3 regions of the Serratia sp. TSA_130.1 genome follow, and region 3 is predicted to be linked to each of the others. Evidence: predicted binding sites of a transcription regulator. Region 3 holds the regulator's gene; each other region holds the start of a gene.
What was found. Region 3 encodes sigma-54, which starts transcription at its own class of promoters, with help from an activator protein. Its sites were predicted from a motif close to GTTGGCACANNTTTCGCTNT; they were not measured.
Positions count from the first base shown of each region.

Region 1: glnA (glutamate--ammonia ligase) is a predicted target of sigma-54. The motif match lies at 3,050-3,069, and genes of this name have one in related genera.
Region 2: glnK (P-II family nitrogen regulator) is a predicted target of sigma-54. The motif match lies at 1,624-1,643, and genes of this name have one in related genera.

Region 1 is NZ_JBQZFS010000009.1:114,097-119,281, reverse strand. Features, by position in the region: gene glnG (nitrogen regulation protein NR(I)) at 1-309, opposite strand, end outside; gene glnL (nitrogen regulation protein NR(II)) at 318-1,367, opposite strand; gene glnA (glutamate--ammonia ligase) at 1,561-2,970, opposite strand; gene typA (ribosome-dependent GTPase TypA) at 3,341-5,164, shown strand.
Region 2 is NZ_JBQZFS010000002.1:1,060,410-1,065,594, reverse strand. Features, by position in the region: gene smdB (multidrug efflux ABC transporter permease/ATP-binding subunit SmdB) at 1-1,415, shown strand, start outside; gene glnK (P-II family nitrogen regulator) at 1,693-2,031, shown strand; gene amtB (ammonium transporter AmtB) at 2,067-3,353, shown strand; gene tesB (acyl-CoA thioesterase II) at 3,444-4,307, opposite strand; gene ACUTQY_RS11980 (YbaY family lipoprotein) at 4,539-5,030, shown strand; gene ACUTQY_RS11975 (MGMT family protein) at 5,095-5,185, opposite strand, start outside.
Region 3 is NZ_JBQZFS010000005.1:61,635-66,819, reverse strand. Features, by position in the region: gene lptC (LPS export ABC transporter periplasmic protein LptC) at 1-360, shown strand, start outside; gene lptA (lipopolysaccharide ABC transporter substrate-binding protein LptA) at 329-868, shown strand; gene lptB (LPS export ABC transporter ATP-binding protein) at 875-1,600, shown strand; gene rpoN (RNA polymerase factor sigma-54) at 1,653-3,086, shown strand; gene hpf (ribosome hibernation promoting factor) at 3,110-3,397, shown strand; gene ptsN (PTS IIA-like nitrogen regulatory protein PtsN) at 3,553-4,014, shown strand; gene rapZ (RNase adapter RapZ) at 4,142-4,996, shown strand; gene npr (PTS phosphocarrier protein NPr) at 4,993-5,185, shown strand, end outside.

The sequences.
Region 1 (5,185 bases), on a different contig from region 3:
CGGCAGGTAGTCGAAGGCCCCTTGCTGATAGGCGCTGACGGCCGCATCCAAATCCGAATGCGCGGTCATGATGATCACTGGCAGCATCGGGTGGCGCTGTTTGATCTGCTTGAGCAGCGCCAGACCATCGATACCCGGCATGCGGATATCGGACAGCAACACGTCGGGAGTTTGCGTGGCCAAGGCTTCCAGCACGTCATTGCCGCCTTCGAAGGTGGCGCAGCTCATGCCCGCGCCGGTGAGCGCGCGCTCAAGCACCCAGCGGATGGAGCTATCGTCATCGACGATCCAGACTATCCCTCGTTGCATTGCAAACCTCACTGACGAATGGGCAGGTAGACCGAGAATTCGGTATGACCTGGCCAACTGTTGAACTCAATTTTTCCGCAATGCTGATCGATCAGATTGCGGGCGATGGATAATCCCAGGCCGGTACCGCCTTCACGGCCGCTGACCATCGGGTAGAACAGCGTGTCCTGCAGCTGCGCCGGCACGCCGGGGCCGTCGTCTTCGACGTCGATACGCGCCGCCAGGCGGTAGCGGGTGCCGTGCAACGTAATCTGAAACGCGGTGCGGGTGCGCAGCGTGATGGTGCCGCCCGCCTCACCCAGCGCCTGCAGCGCATTGCGGGTGATGTTCAGTAGCACCTGTTCTATCTGATCCGGGTCGTGAGCCATTTCCGGCAGGCTCGGATCGTAGTCGCGCACCAGCGTGACGTTATCCGGCATTTCCAGCGACACCAGCTGGCAGACGCGCTCCGCGACCTGATGAATGCTCTGGGTGATGTGCTGGCCGGGCCGCTGCGGGCCGAGCAGGCGATCTACCAGATTGCGCAGCCGATCGGCCTGCTCAATGATCACCTTGGTGTATTCGGTCAGCGCCGGATCGGGCAGCGCTTTGGCCAGCAGCTGCGCTGCGCCGCGCAGGCCGCCCAGCGGATTTTTAATCTCGTGCGCCAAACCGCGCACCAGATCGCGGGCCGCCACCTGTTGGGCATGCTGCAGCTGTTCCTGGCTCAGGCGGCGCTGATTGTCCATCGGCGCCAGCTCGACCAGGATATAGCCTTCCGGCAGCGCCTGAGCGGTCAGGGAAAGGATATGCGCGCGGCCATCGACCACCAGGGTCACTTCGTTGTCGGTGAAGCCCTGACCGGCGCGCAGGCTTTCACGCATCAGAGAGACGTTCAGCGAAAAATAACCGAGCAAATCGGGCAGCGGCGTGCCGAACAGCTTGCGGGAGCTTTGCGCCAGCAGCTGCTGTGCCGCCGGGTTGGCGTAGTGAACCGCCAGTGAGTCATCCAACAGCAGGATGCTGTTGATGAGTGAATTGAGGATCTGCCCAGCATCGGGCAGCTTGCCAGTTGCCATACAGCAGACTCCTGCACCTTTTTAGTGCATCTATCCTACTCCATCCGGGATCGGTGCGGTATGGAATAGTTTTGCAGAAAATACGGTGGAGAAAAAAACCCATCCGAAGATGGGCTGAAAGTTTCCACGGCAACAAAAAAGCGATAACAAAAATATAGGCGCCGTCCGCCTGAGCAGACGGCGCGGGTAGGGCTTAGACGCTGTAGTACAGTTCGAACTCAACCGGGTGTGGCGTCATGCGAACGCGGTCCATCTCTTCTTTGCGCAGTTCGATGTAGGCATCGATCGCATCGTCGGTGAACACGCCGCCGCGGGTCAGGAATTCGCGGTCTTCGTTCAGTGCGGCCATCGCCTCGTCCAGGGAGCCAGCCACTTTTGGGATCTCGGCTTCTTCTTCCGGCGGCAGGTCGTACAGGTTTTTGTCCATGGCGTCGCCAGGGTGGATCTTGTTGATGATGCCGTCCAGGCCGGCCATCAGCAGTGCGGCGAAGCACAGGTATGGGTTAGCCGCTGGATCCGGGAAGCGGGCTTCGATGCGGCGCGCTTTCGGGCTGGCGACCACCGGAATACGGATGGACGCGGAGCGGTTACGGGCGGAGTAAGCCAGCATCACCGGCGCTTCGTAGCCCGGCACCAGACGTTTGTACGAGTTGGTGGTCGGGTTGGCCAGGGCATTGATCGCCTTGGCGTGCTTGATGATGCCGCCGATGTAGAACAGCGCGGTTTCAGACAGGCCGCCGTATTTGTCGCCGGCGAACAGGTTGGTGCCGTTCTTGGACAGCGACATGTGGCAGTGCATGCCGGAACCGTTGTCGCCGAACATAGGCTTCGGCATGAAGGTCGCGGTTTTACCGAAGGCGTGCGCCACGTTGTGCACCACGTACTTGTAGATCTGAATTTCGTCGGCTTTCTTGGTCATGGTGTTGAAGCGGGTCGCCACTTCGTTCTGACCGGCGGTCGCCACTTCGTGGTGGTGCGCTTCAACCACCAGGCCCATCTCTTCCATGGTCAGACACATGGTGGAACGCAGATCCTGCGAAGAGTCGACCGGTGGAACCGGGAAATAACCGCCTTTCACCGCCGGACGGTGGCCTTTGTTGCCGCCGTCGTATTGAGTGCCGGAGTTCCAGGCGCCTTCGATGTCGTCGATGGCCACGTGGGAACCGCGGATGCTGCTGCCGAAGCGGATGTCGTCGAACAGGAAGAACTCAGGCTCTGGCCCGAACAGCACGGTGTCCGCGATGCCGGAGGAGCGCAGGAAGTCTTCGGCGCGTTTGGAGATGGAGCGCGGGTCGCGATCGTAGCCTTGCATGGTGCCCGGCTCGAGAATGTCGCAGCGAATGATCAGCGTAGGTTCTTCGAAGAACGGATCCAGAACCGCCGTGCTGGCATCCGGCATCAGTACCATGTCAGATTCGTTGATGCCCTTCCAACCACCGATAGAGGAGCCGTCAAACATTTTGCCTTCTTCGAAGAAGTCGGCGTTTACCTGATGAGCCGGGATAGTCACGTGCTGTTCCTTACCCTTGGTGTCAGTGAAACGCAGGTCTACGAATTTCACTTCATGCTCATTCAGCATCGTCAAAACGTGTTCAGCGGACATACTTAACTCTCCCGGTTTATCATTGTCGTCGTCGTGGAACGAATCTGTGGAACTGGCTTTTTTTCGCCTTGAAAAGACTAAAGCGAAAAGCGTGCCAACTTTTTAAAAAGGCTTTCATCGCCTTTCTGCGCGGGTTTTACCCAGACACAGTATGCACCATCAGTGATAATTTGCACTGTTATGGTGCAATAAGGGTGGGGGTGGGCACTGAAATGGTGCAAAAGTGCAACGATTGCGGCTTTTTGCACCGTGAAAGGGATCACAAACTGACCGGTACGCGGTTGTTTATAGGAGATGGTTGTGATCTTGTTTAGTCCCTCGCTTAATACGTGTACAATAGCGCGCTATTTCTAATGCCCGAGGCAAAGCTGTGATCGAAAATTTGCGTAACATCGCCATTATTGCCCACGTTGACCATGGTAAAACCACCCTGGTTGACAAGCTGCTGCAACAATCCGGTACTTTCGGAGAGCGTGCGGAAGCCACCGAACGCGTAATGGACTCCAACGATTTGGAGAAAGAGCGTGGGATTACCATCCTCGCAAAAAACACCGCCATTAATTGGAATGGTTACCGCATCAACATCGTGGATACCCCAGGACACGCCGACTTCGGCGGTGAGGTAGAGCGCGTGATGTCGATGGTTGACTCGGTGCTGCTGGTTGTGGATGCAATGGATGGCCCTATGCCGCAAACCCGCTTCGTGACCAAAAAGGCGTTCGCCAACGGTCTGAAGCCGATCGTGGTAATCAACAAGGTTGACCGCCCTGGCGCGCGCCCTGACTGGGTTGTGGATCAGGTGTTCGACCTGTTCGTGAACCTCGACGCGACCGACGAGCAGCTCGACTTCCCGATCATCTACGCTTCTGCGCTGAACGGCATCGCCGGCGTCGACCACACCGACATGGCGGAAGACATGACCCCGCTGTATCAGGCGATCGTCGACCACGTGTCTGCGCCGCAGGTTGAGCTGGAAGCGCCATTCCAGATGCAGATCTCCCAGTTGGACTACAACAACTACCTGGGCGTTATCGGCATCGGCCGCATCAAGCGCGGTAAAGTGAAGCCGAACCAGCAGGTCACCATCATCGACAGCGAAGGTAAAACTCGCAACGGTAAAGTGGGTAAAGTGCTGGGTCACCTGGGTCTGGAGCGTATCGACAGCACCCTGGCGGAAGCGGGCGACATCATCGCCATCACCGGCCTGGGCGAGCTGAACATCTCCGACACCATCTGCGACACCAACGCCGTAGAAGCGCTGCCGGCTCTGTCCGTCGACGAACCGACCGTAACCATGTTCTTCAACGTCAACACCTCGCCGTTCTGCGGTAAAGAAGGTAAGTACGTGACGTCGCGTCAGATCCTTGACCGTCTGAACAAAGAGCTGGTGCACAACGTGGCGCTGCGCGTTGAAGAAACCGATGATGCTGACGCCTTCCGCGTATCCGGTCGTGGCGAGCTGCACCTGTCGGTGCTGATCGAAAACATGCGCCGTGAAGGTTTCGAGCTGGCGGTTTCCCGTCCGAAAGTTATCTTCCGCGAAATCGATGGCCGCAAGCAGGAGCCATTCGAGAACGTGACGCTGGATATCGAAGAGCAGCATCAGGGTTCCGTGATGCAGGCGATGGGTGAGCGTAAAGCCGACCTGAAAAACATGGATCCGGACGGTAAGGGCCGCGTGCGTCTCGACTACGTGATCCCAAGCCGCGGTCTGATCGGCTTCCGTAACGAATTCATGACAATGACTTCGGGTACCGGTCTGCTGTACTCCACCTTCAGCCACTACGACGACGTGCGTCCGGGCGAAGTGGGCCAGCGTCAGAACGGCGTGCTGATCTCCAACGGCCAGGGCAAAGCGGTCGCGTTCGCGCTGTTCGGCCTGCAGGATCGCGGCAAGCTGTTCCTGGGCCACGGTGCGGAAGTGTATGAAGGCCAGATCATCGGTATTCACTCACGTTCCAACGACCTGACCGTAAACTGCCTGACCGGTAAGAAGCTGACCAACATGCGTGCTTCCGGTACCGACGAAGCGACTACGCTGGTTCCGGCGATCAAAATGACCCTGGAGCAAGCTCTGGAGTTCATCGATGACGACGAACTGGTAGAAGTGACGCCAACCTCGATCCGTATCCGTAAGCGTCACCTGACGGAAAACGATCGTAAGCGTGCCAGCCGCGGTCCAAAAGACGCTTAATCGCTGATTGAGTGTCTCATG
Region 2 (5,185 bases), on a different contig from region 3:
GGCAATTGATCTCGCGCGTCACCAACGACACCGAAGTGATCAAGGACCTGTACGTGATGGTGGTCTCCACGGTGCTGAAAAGCGCCGCGCTGATCGGCGCCATGCTGGTGGCGATGTTCAGCCTCGACTGGCGCATGGCGTTAGTGGCTATCTGCATCTTCCCGGCGGTGTTCGTGGTGATGGGCATCTATCAATATTACAGCACGCCGATTGTGCGCCGGGTGCGCAGTTATCTGGCGGACATCAACGACGGTTTCAACGAAGTGATCAACGGCATGGGCGTGATCCAGCAATTCCGCCAGCAGGTGCGCTTCGGCGAACGCATGAGCGCCGCCAGCCAATCGCACTATCTCGCGCGCATGCAGACGCTGCGGCTCGACGGTTTTCTTCTGCGGCCGCTGCTCAGTCTGTTTTCGGCGCTGGTGCTGTGCGGTTTGCTGATGTTGTTCGGCTTCAGCGGCGAAGGCGTGATTGGCGTCGGCGTGCTCTATGCCTTCATCAACTACCTGGGGCGTTTGAACGAACCGCTGATCGAGTTGACGTCACAACAGTCGATCCTGCAGCAGGCGGTGGTGGCCGGCGAACGTATTTTCGAACTGATGGATCGCAGCCAGCAAAGCTACGGCGCAGACGATCGTCCGTTGGCCAGCGGCAGCATCGACATCACCGATCTGAGCTTCGCCTACCGTGCGGATAAAAAGGTGCTGCAGCATATTTCGCTGGCGGTGCCCTCACGCGGCTTCGTGGCGCTGGTCGGCCATACCGGCAGCGGCAAGAGCACGCTGGCTAACCTGCTGATGGGCTATTACCCGGTCAGCGAAGGGGAAGTGCGTCTCGACGGCCGTCCGCTCTCCAGCCTGTCGCACCGCACGCTGCGCCAGGGCGTGGCGATGGTGCAACAGGATCCGGTGGTGATCGCCGATTCGGTGCTGGCCAACGTGACGCTGGGGCGCAACATCGATGAAGAAGCCGTCTGGCGGGCGCTGGAAACGGTGCAGCTGGCGAGTCTGGTGCGCGGCTTCCCACAGGGTATCCATACCCGGCTGGGGGAGCAGGGCAATAACCTGTCGGTCGGGCAGAAACAGCTGCTGGCGATGGCGCGGGTATTGGTGCAGGCGCCGCAGATCCTGATCCTCGACGAGGCGAGCGCCAATATCGACTCGGGCACCGAACAGGCGATCCAGCGCGCGCTGCGAGCGATCCGCGAGCACACCACGCTGGTGGTGATCGCCCACCGGCTGTCGACGATCGTCGATGCCGATTCCATCCTGGTGCTGCATCGCGGCCAGGCGGTAGAGCAGGGCAACCATCAGCAGCTGCTGGCGCAGCAGGGGCGCTACTACCAGATGTACCAGCTGCAGCTGGCGGGCGAGCAGCTGGCGGAAGCGGTGCGCGAAGAGAGCCAACCCGCCTGAGCATGGGCCGCGATCGCGGCCCTTCTTTTTTTCCCACGCACCACAAGCAGGCAACCCGCCTGCGCCATGCCCCCTTTCTGCACTTTTTCGACGCGATGCGCACCAAATCAGTGCGCGATATTTAATCAATTCAGGGTATCGGTATGGCGCCGCGGTCTGATGGTGCCCGCGTGCCCGCTAATCCGCTGAATCGCCATGCAAAATAAAATTTGGCACAGCCCTTGCTACATATGAGGCGTACCGGGGTGAGTTTGGGCTTAATTCGTGGAGAGGCAATATGAAGCTGGTGACCGTGGTAATCAAACCGTTCAAGCTGGAGGACGTGCGCGAGGCCTTGTCCTCCGTGGGCATTCAGGGGTTGACCGTAACCGAAGTGAAGGGCTTTGGCCGCCAGAAAGGGCACGCCGAGCTGTATCGCGGCGCCGAATATAACGTCAATTTCCTGCCCAAGGTCAAAATCGATATCGCCATCGCCGACGATCAGTTGGATGAAGTGGTTGATGTCATTAGCAAAGCCGCCTACACCGGCAAAATCGGCGACGGCAAAATTTTCGTTGCCGAATTGCAACGCGTGATCCGTATTCGCACCGGCGAAACCGACGAATCGGCACTGTAACCGCGAACTCAGTTAAGTGATGGGGATGATTGATAATGAAAAGACTGTTATCCATGTTGGGCCTGAGTTCGGTAACCCTGGTTCCTTCTTTGGCCCTGGCCGCCCCGGCGGTCGCCGATAAGGCCGACAACGCCTTTATGATGATCTGCACCGCGTTGGTGCTGTTCATGACGCTGCCCGGCATCGCGCTGTTTTACGGCGGCCTGCTGCGCGGCAAAAACGTGCTGTCGATGCTGACGCAGGTCACCGTCACCTTCGCGCTGGTCTGCGTGCTGTGGGTGCTGTATGGCTACAGCCTGGCGTTCAGCGAAGGCAATGCGGTGTTCGGCGGATTCCAGACGGCGATGCTGAAAGGCATCGGCATCGACAGCGTCACCGGCAGCATCAGCCAGATGATCCACGTCGCTTTCCAGGCCTCCTTCGCCTGCATTACCGTGGCGCTGGTGGTGGGGGGCTTCGCCGAACGCATTCGCTTCTCGGCGGTGCTGATCTTCGCGATCCTGTGGTTCACCCTGTCTTACCTGCCGATCGCACACATGGTGTGGGGCGGTGGCTATCTGGCCACCGACGGCGCGCTGGACTTCGCCGGCGGCACCGTGGTGCACATCAACGCCGCCAGCGCCGGGCTGATCGGCGCCTATCTGCTCGGCAAACGCGCCGGCTTCGGTAAAGAGGCGTTCAAACCGCATAACCTGCCGATGGTGTTTACCGGCGCGTCCATCTTGTATATCGGCTGGTTCGGCTTTAACGCCGGTTCCGCCAGCGCGGCTAACGGCATCGCGGCCTTGGCATTCCTGAACACTGTGGTGGCTACTGCGGGCGCCATTCTGTCCTGGACCTTTGCCGAGTGGGTGCTGCGCGGCAAGCCTTCGTTGCTGGGCGCCTGCTCCGGCATGATCGCCGGGCTGGTTGCCGTTACGCCGGCGGCGGGCACCGTGGGCGTGGGCGGCGCGTTGATCATCGGCCTGGTGGGGGGCGTCGCCGGCCTGTGGGGCGTAGTGACGTTGAAGAAATGGCTGAAAGTGGACGACACCTGCGACGTGTTCGGCGTGCACGGCGTGTGCGGCATCGTCGGCTGTCTGCTGACCGGTGTGTTCACCGCTTCTTCCCTCGGCGGCACCGGCTATGCCGAAGGGGTGACGATGGGGCATCAGGTGTGGATCCAGCTGCTGAGCGTCGTGATTACGCTGGTGTGGTCAAGCGTCGCCGCCTTTATCGCCTTCAAGATCGCGGGCGCGATGGTGGGGCTGAGAGTGCCGGAAGAGCAGGAGCGCGAAGGGTTGGACGTCAACAGCCACGGCGAGAGCGCCTACAACCAGTAAGACTCGAAGCAGGGCAGTGCGCTAAATACGAAAATAATGATGAAGCAAAAAGGGGCGATGGAAACATCGCCCCTTTCTTTATGCCGCAAATCAGGCGTCGCGTTGGCGAATCACCCCTTCCTGTACGGTGGTGGCGACCAGCACGCCGTCGCGGGTGTAGATCTGGCCGCGCACAAAGCCGCGTGCGCCGGAGGCGGAGGAGCTTTCCACCGCGTACAGCAGCCAATCATCCATGCGGAACGGGCGGTGGAACCACATCGAATGGTCGATGGTGGCCACCTGCATGCCCGGCTCGAGGAAGCCGACGCCGTGCGGCTGTAGCGCCGTCGGCAGGAAGTTAAAGTCCGATGCGTAGCCCAGCAGATATTGGTGGATGCGCGCATCGTCCGGCATGCTGCCGTTGGCGCGGAACCACACGTAGCGATGCGGTTCTTCCACGCTGCCCTTCAACGGGTTGTGGAATTTCACCGGGCGCATTTCGATCGGCTTCTGACCGATAAATTTTTCGCGTACTTTGGTCGGCAACATCGGCGCCAGCTTCTGAGCAATCTCTGATTCGGACAGCAGCCCTTCCGGCGGCGGCACGTCCGGCATCTGGTTCTGGTGCTCGAAACCTTCTTCCGGGCTCTGGAAGGAGGCGGTCATATAGAAGATAGGTTTGCCGTGCTGGATGGCGCTGACGCGACGGGCGCTGAAGCTGTTGCCGTCGCGCAGGGTTTCTACGTCGTAGACGATCGGCTTGCTGCTGTCGCCCGGACGCAGGAAGTAGCTGTGGAACGAGTGCACGCTGCGCTCGTCCGGCACCGTCTGTTTGGCGGCGTACAGCGCCTGGCCGACCACTTGCCCGCCGAACACCTGACGCAGCCCCAGATCTTCGCTTTGGCCGCGGAACAGCCCTTCTTCGATTTTCTCCAGATCCAACAGATCGAGGAGGTTTTGCAATGCCTGGCTCATAAAATTGTTACCTTTCTAATAATCATTTTGCGCAGTGTGCGGAATATCACGGCGCGGCGTCAATATCTTGCGTTAAAGGGCCGATGAGAATGCTCTTAATAGTGAGCGCATTGGGCTGGCTAAGTGATTAATAGGCGGGGCAAAGTGGATTTATCAGTGTTTTGTGCTAAGTTTAATGAGTGAGGTGGTGAAAGCCACCAACGTGTTGATAATAAAAAAGGAGACCGATCCATGAAACTCTGGCAAATCGTAGGCGGTGCCGCAGCACTGACGATCACGCTGGCAGGATGCGCGCAAAAGAGTGCTGATGTGCCTACACCGGCGGCCGGCAACCCGGCGGCTGCGCAAACGCAGATTCAGGGGCCGGCGGTGACAGGTTCGGTTAATATACGTCAGCGCATTGCGCTGCCGCCGGACGCCGTACTGACTGTCACCCTCTCTGATGCCTCGCTGGCGGATGCGCCGTCCAAAGTGATTGCACAGCGCGCGATACGTACCGAAGGGCAACAAGCGCCGTTCAACTTTACGCTGCCGTACAACCCGTCTGATATCCAACCGAATGCGCGCATCATTCTGAGCGCGGCGGTGACGGTCAACGGGCGACTGATGTTCATTACCGACACGATCCAGGAAGTGGTTAACCGCAACGGCACCCGCGCCGATCTGCTGCTGGTTCCGGTGCAGGGCGTGCCGATGCAGGCTGCGCCAAGCGCGATGCAGTAATTCTGCTGCGGTACGGCAAGACCCAATCAACAGCCTTTGCGCTTCGGCCAAAGGCTGTTTTGTTTTACCAGCGCCAGCCGTAGCGATCGAAATCGACCGTGCTGTGCGGGCCGAAAATAATCCCCTCCGCCAGCAATGCCTGCCGTTGCCGTTGA
Region 3 (5,185 bases):
GGCGAGCTGAGCTGGTTCACCCAGCCGGTGATGACGCTGTTCGACGAGAATGCGGTGGCCACCTGGTCAGTTCGCGCCGATCGCGCCAAACTGACGAAGGACCGGATGCTGTATCTGTATGGCCACGTCGAGGTAAACAGCCTGACCACCACCTCGCAGCTGGAAAAAATTAAGACGGACAACGCTCAGGTAAACCTGGTCACCCAGGACGTCACCTCCGATGACGAAGTCACGCTTTACGGGACCAATTTTACCTCTAACGGCATGAAAATGCGTGGGAACCTGCGGACCAAAACCGCTGAGCTGATTGATAAGGTTAAGACCAACTATGAAATCCAGAACCAAAAACCAACTCCGTAATCTGTTGATCGGCAGCTTAGTTTTGGCCGCCAGCGCCCCTGCTCTGGCGCTGAAATCCGACTCCAGCCAGCCGGTCAGCATCGACTCGCTCAAGCAGTCGTTGGATATGCAAAGCAACGTCAGCACCTTTACTGACAACGTGGTGATCAAACAGGGCACCATCGATATCCGCGCTGACAAGGTGGTGGTCACCCGTCCGGGCGGAGATCAGAATAAGACCTATATTGAAGCGTTCGGCAACCCGGTAACCTTCTACCAGATGCAGGACAGCGGCAAGCCGGTCAAAGGCCACGCGCAGAAAGTGCGTTACGACGTGGCGACCCAGCTGGTGACCCTGACGGGCAACGCCTATCTGGAGCAGCTCGACAGCAACGTGAAAGGCGATCGCATCACCTATCTGGTGCAACAGCAGCAAATGCAGGCGTTTAGCGACAAAGGCAAACGCGTGACAACGGTTCTGGTACCGTCGCAGTTGCAAGACAAAAACGGGCAAAAAAAGAGTAACTAATCACTTATGGCAACACTCATCGCAGAAAATCTGGCGAAAGCCTACAAGGGCCGTAAAGTTGTCGAAGACGTCAGCCTGAAAGTGAAATCCGGCGAGATCGTCGGCCTGCTCGGCCCGAACGGCGCCGGTAAAACCACCACTTTCTACATGGTGGTCGGCATCGTGCCGCGCGACGCCGGGCGCATCGTGATCGACGAGGAAGACATCAGCCTGTTGCCGCTGCACGCCCGTGCGCGCCGCGGCATCGGTTACCTGCCGCAGGAAGCGTCGATCTTCCGCCGCCTGAGCGTGTACGACAACCTGATGGCGGTGTTGGAGATCCGTCCCGATCTCACCAGCGAACAGCGCGAAGACCGCGCCAAAGAGCTGATGGAAGAGTTCCATATCTCCCATCTGCGCGACAGCCTCGGCCAGGCGCTGTCCGGCGGTGAACGCCGCCGCGTCGAAATTGCCCGCGCGCTGGCGGCCAACCCGAAATTCATTCTGCTGGACGAACCCTTCGCCGGGGTGGATCCGATTTCCGTTATCGACATCAAAAAAATCATCGAGCACCTGCGTGACAGCGGCCTGGGCGTGCTGATCACCGACCACAACGTGCGCGAGACGCTGGACGTGTGTGAACGCGCCTACATCGTCAGCCAGGGCAAACTGATTGCCCACGGCACGCCGGATGCTATTCTGGCCGACGAGCAGGTTAAACGCGTTTATCTGGGCGAAGAGTTCCGCCTCTAAGCGCCGGCGCGTCCTGCGGGACGACACCGTTAACGGAAGTAGACAGAAAACTATGAAGCAAGGTTTGCAACTCAGGCTCAGCCAACAGCTGGCCATGACACCTCAGCTCCAGCAGGCGATCCGCCTGCTGCAGTTGTCCACGCTTGAGCTTCAGCAAGAGATCCAGCTGGCGCTGGAGAGCAATCCGCTGCTTGAACAGACCGATCTGCACGACGAAATCGACGCCAAAGAAACCCAGGAGACCGAGGGGCTCGATACCCGCGAGGCCTTGGAGCAGAAAGACATGCCGGAAGAGCTGCCGCTGGACGCCACCTGGGATGAAATCTATACCGCGGGCACGCCGTCCGGCACCGGCACCGACTACAGCGACGACGAGCTGCCGGTCTATCAGGGCGAGACCACCCAAACGCTGCAGGATTATCTGATGTGGCAGGTGGATCTGACGCCGTTTTCCGATACCGACGCCGCCATCGCCACTTCCATCGTCGACGCGGTGGATGACACCGGCTATCTCACCGTCCCGCTGGAAGACATTCTGGAAAGCCTGGGCGACGAGAACGTGACCCTCGAGGAAGTCGAGGCGGTGCTGAAGCGCGTGCAGCGTTTTGATCCGATCGGCGTCGCCGCGCGCGATCTGCGCGATTGCCTGCTGGTGCAGCTCTCCCAATACGCCAAAGATACGCCTTATCTGGCCGAAGCGCGGCTGATCATCAGCGAGCATCTGGATCTGTTGGCCAACCACGACTTTCGCAGCCTGATGCGATCAACCCGGCTAAAAGAAGATACACTGAAAGAAGCGATGCTGCTGATTCAGTCGCTCGATCCGCGCCCGGGGCAGTCGATCAATACCGGCGAATCGGAATACGTGATCCCGGACGTGCTGGTGCGCAAGACGCAGAACAAATGGACGGTCGAGCTCAACGGCGACAGCGTGCCGCGTTTGAAGATCAATCAGCAGTACGCCGCGCTGGGTAACAGCGCCCGCAGCGAAGCCGACGGCCAGTTCATCCGCAGCAACCTGCAGGAAGCCAAGTGGCTGATTAAAAGCCTGGAGAGCCGCAACGAGACGTTGCTGAAGGTCACCCGCTGCATCGTCAGCCAGCAGCAGGCGTTCTTCGAGCAAGGCGAAGAGTTTATGAAACCCATGGTGCTGGCGGATATCGCCCAGGCCGTGGAGATGCATGAATCGACGATCTCGCGCGTCACCACGCAGAAGTTTCTGCACAGCCCGCGCGGCATTTTCGAATTGAAATATTTCTTCTCCAGCCACGTGAATACCGACAGCGGCGGCGAAGCCTCCTCGACGGCGATCCGCGCGTTGGTGAAGAAATTGATTGCGGCGGAAAACCCCGCCAAACCACTCAGCGACAGCAAGCTGGCCACCCTGCTCGCCGATCAGGGGATCATCGTGGCCCGGCGCACCGTCGCCAAGTACCGAGAGTCTTTGTCCATCCCGCCGTCGAACCAGCGCAAACAGTTGGTTTGACCTCTATTGAGAAGGAAGACACTATGCAGCTCAACATTACCGGACACCACATCGAAATCACCGATCCGTTGCGCGAGTTCGTGAACAACAAGTTCGCCAAACTCGAACAGTATTTTGATCGCATCAATCAGGTGTATGTTGTATTAAGTGTGGAAAAAGTGCAGCAAATTGCGGAAGCAACGGTGCACGTGAATGGAGGCGAGTTGCACGCCACCTCGGAAGACGAGAATATGTATGCCGCAATTGATACGCTGATCGACAAATTGGCACGTCAATTGAACAAACATAAAGACAAATTGAAGCAACACTGACACCCTGACCCATTCCGTGAGGCGGCATCCGTCGCCGCCTCTCCCTTCGGCGCGTGACCCGCATGGGTGACGCGCCGAACGGTAATCAGGGTCAAAACCGACGAAAAACCGCCTTGCCGGGTTCGCCCGGCGGCGCGGTTTTAAGTGAAGATGAGATGAACAACGAATATATGCAATTAAGCTCGGTGTTAAACATCGAGTGCACCAAAAGCTCGGTACACTGCACCAGCAAGAAGCGGGCTTTGGAAATTATCAGCGAACTGGCCGCCAAACAGCTCAATCTGCCTTCGCAGGTGGTGTTTGACGCGGTTCTCACCCGGGAGCGCATGGGCAGCACCGGTATCGGCAACGGTATCGCCATTCCCCACGGCAAACTGGAAGAGGACACACTGCGGGCCGTTGGCGTGTTTATCCGTCTCGACCAACCCATCGCTTTCGACGCTATCGACAATCAGCCGGTCGATCTGCTGTTTGCGCTGCTGGTGCCTGCCGATCAGTGCAAAACCCATTTGCATACGCTGTCGCTGGTCGCCAAACGCCTGGCAGACAAAACCGTATGCCGCCGCCTGCGCGCCGCGCAGAGCGACGAAGAACTTTACCAAATCATCACCGAGTGATGCCCGGCCGGCGTGACTTCCAGCCCGGATAACGATACTGTTTTACGATGATGGATCCGGCTACGGCCGGAATAACAAAGTTTAACGGTGGCGATGAACGCCGCCGCGATGCCAGGGGAGTTGCCACATGGTGCTGATGATTGTCAGCGGCCGTTCCGGTTCCGGAAAATCCGTCGCCTTGCGGGCGCTGGAAGACATGGGTTTTTACTGCGTTGACAACCTGCCGGTGGTTCTGCTGCCGCAGCTCGCCAATACGCTGGCGGAACGCAATATCTCCGCGGCGGTCAGCATCGACGTGCGCAACATGCCGGAATCGCCGGAAGTGTTCGAATACGCGATGACTCAGCTGCCGGACAGCTTCTCGCCGCAGCTGCTGTTCCTCGACGCCGATCGCAACACGCTGATCCGCCGTTACAGCGACACCCGCCGCCTGCACCCGCTCTCCAGCAAAAACCTGTCGCTGGAAAGCGCGATCGACGAAGAGAGCGATCTGCTCGAACCGCTGCGCTCGCGGGCTGACCTGATTATCGACACCTCGGAAATGTCGGTGCACGAACTGGCCGAAATGCTGCGCACCCGCCTGCTCGGCAAACGCGAGCGCGAACTGACGATGGTGTTCGAATCCTTCGGCTTCAAGCACGGTATTCCTATCGACGCCGACTACGTGTTCGACGTGCGCTTCCTGCCTAACCCGCACTGGGATCCGAAGCTGCGGCCGATGACCGGTCTGGACAAGCCGGTAGCGTCGTTCCTCGATCGCCATACCGAAGTGCATAACTTTATTTACCAGACCCGCAGCTATCTGGAACAGTGGCTGCCGATGCTGGAAACCAACAACCGCAGCTACCTGACGGTCGCCATCGGCTGTACCGGCGGCAAACACCGTTCGGTGTACGTGGCGGAACAGCTGGCCGATTACTTCCGCTCGCGCGGCAAGAACGTGCAATCGCGCCACCGCACGCTGGAAAAGCGCAAACAATGACGGTCAAACAGACGGTTGAAATCAAAAACAAGCTGGGCATGCACGCGCGCCCGGCGATGAAACTGTTCGAACTGGTGCAAAGCTTCGACGCCGAAGTGATGCTGCGCAACGAAAGCGGCACCGAAGCCGAAGCCAGCAGCGTCATCGCGCTGCTGATGCTGGACTCCGCCCAGGGTCGGCACATCGAAG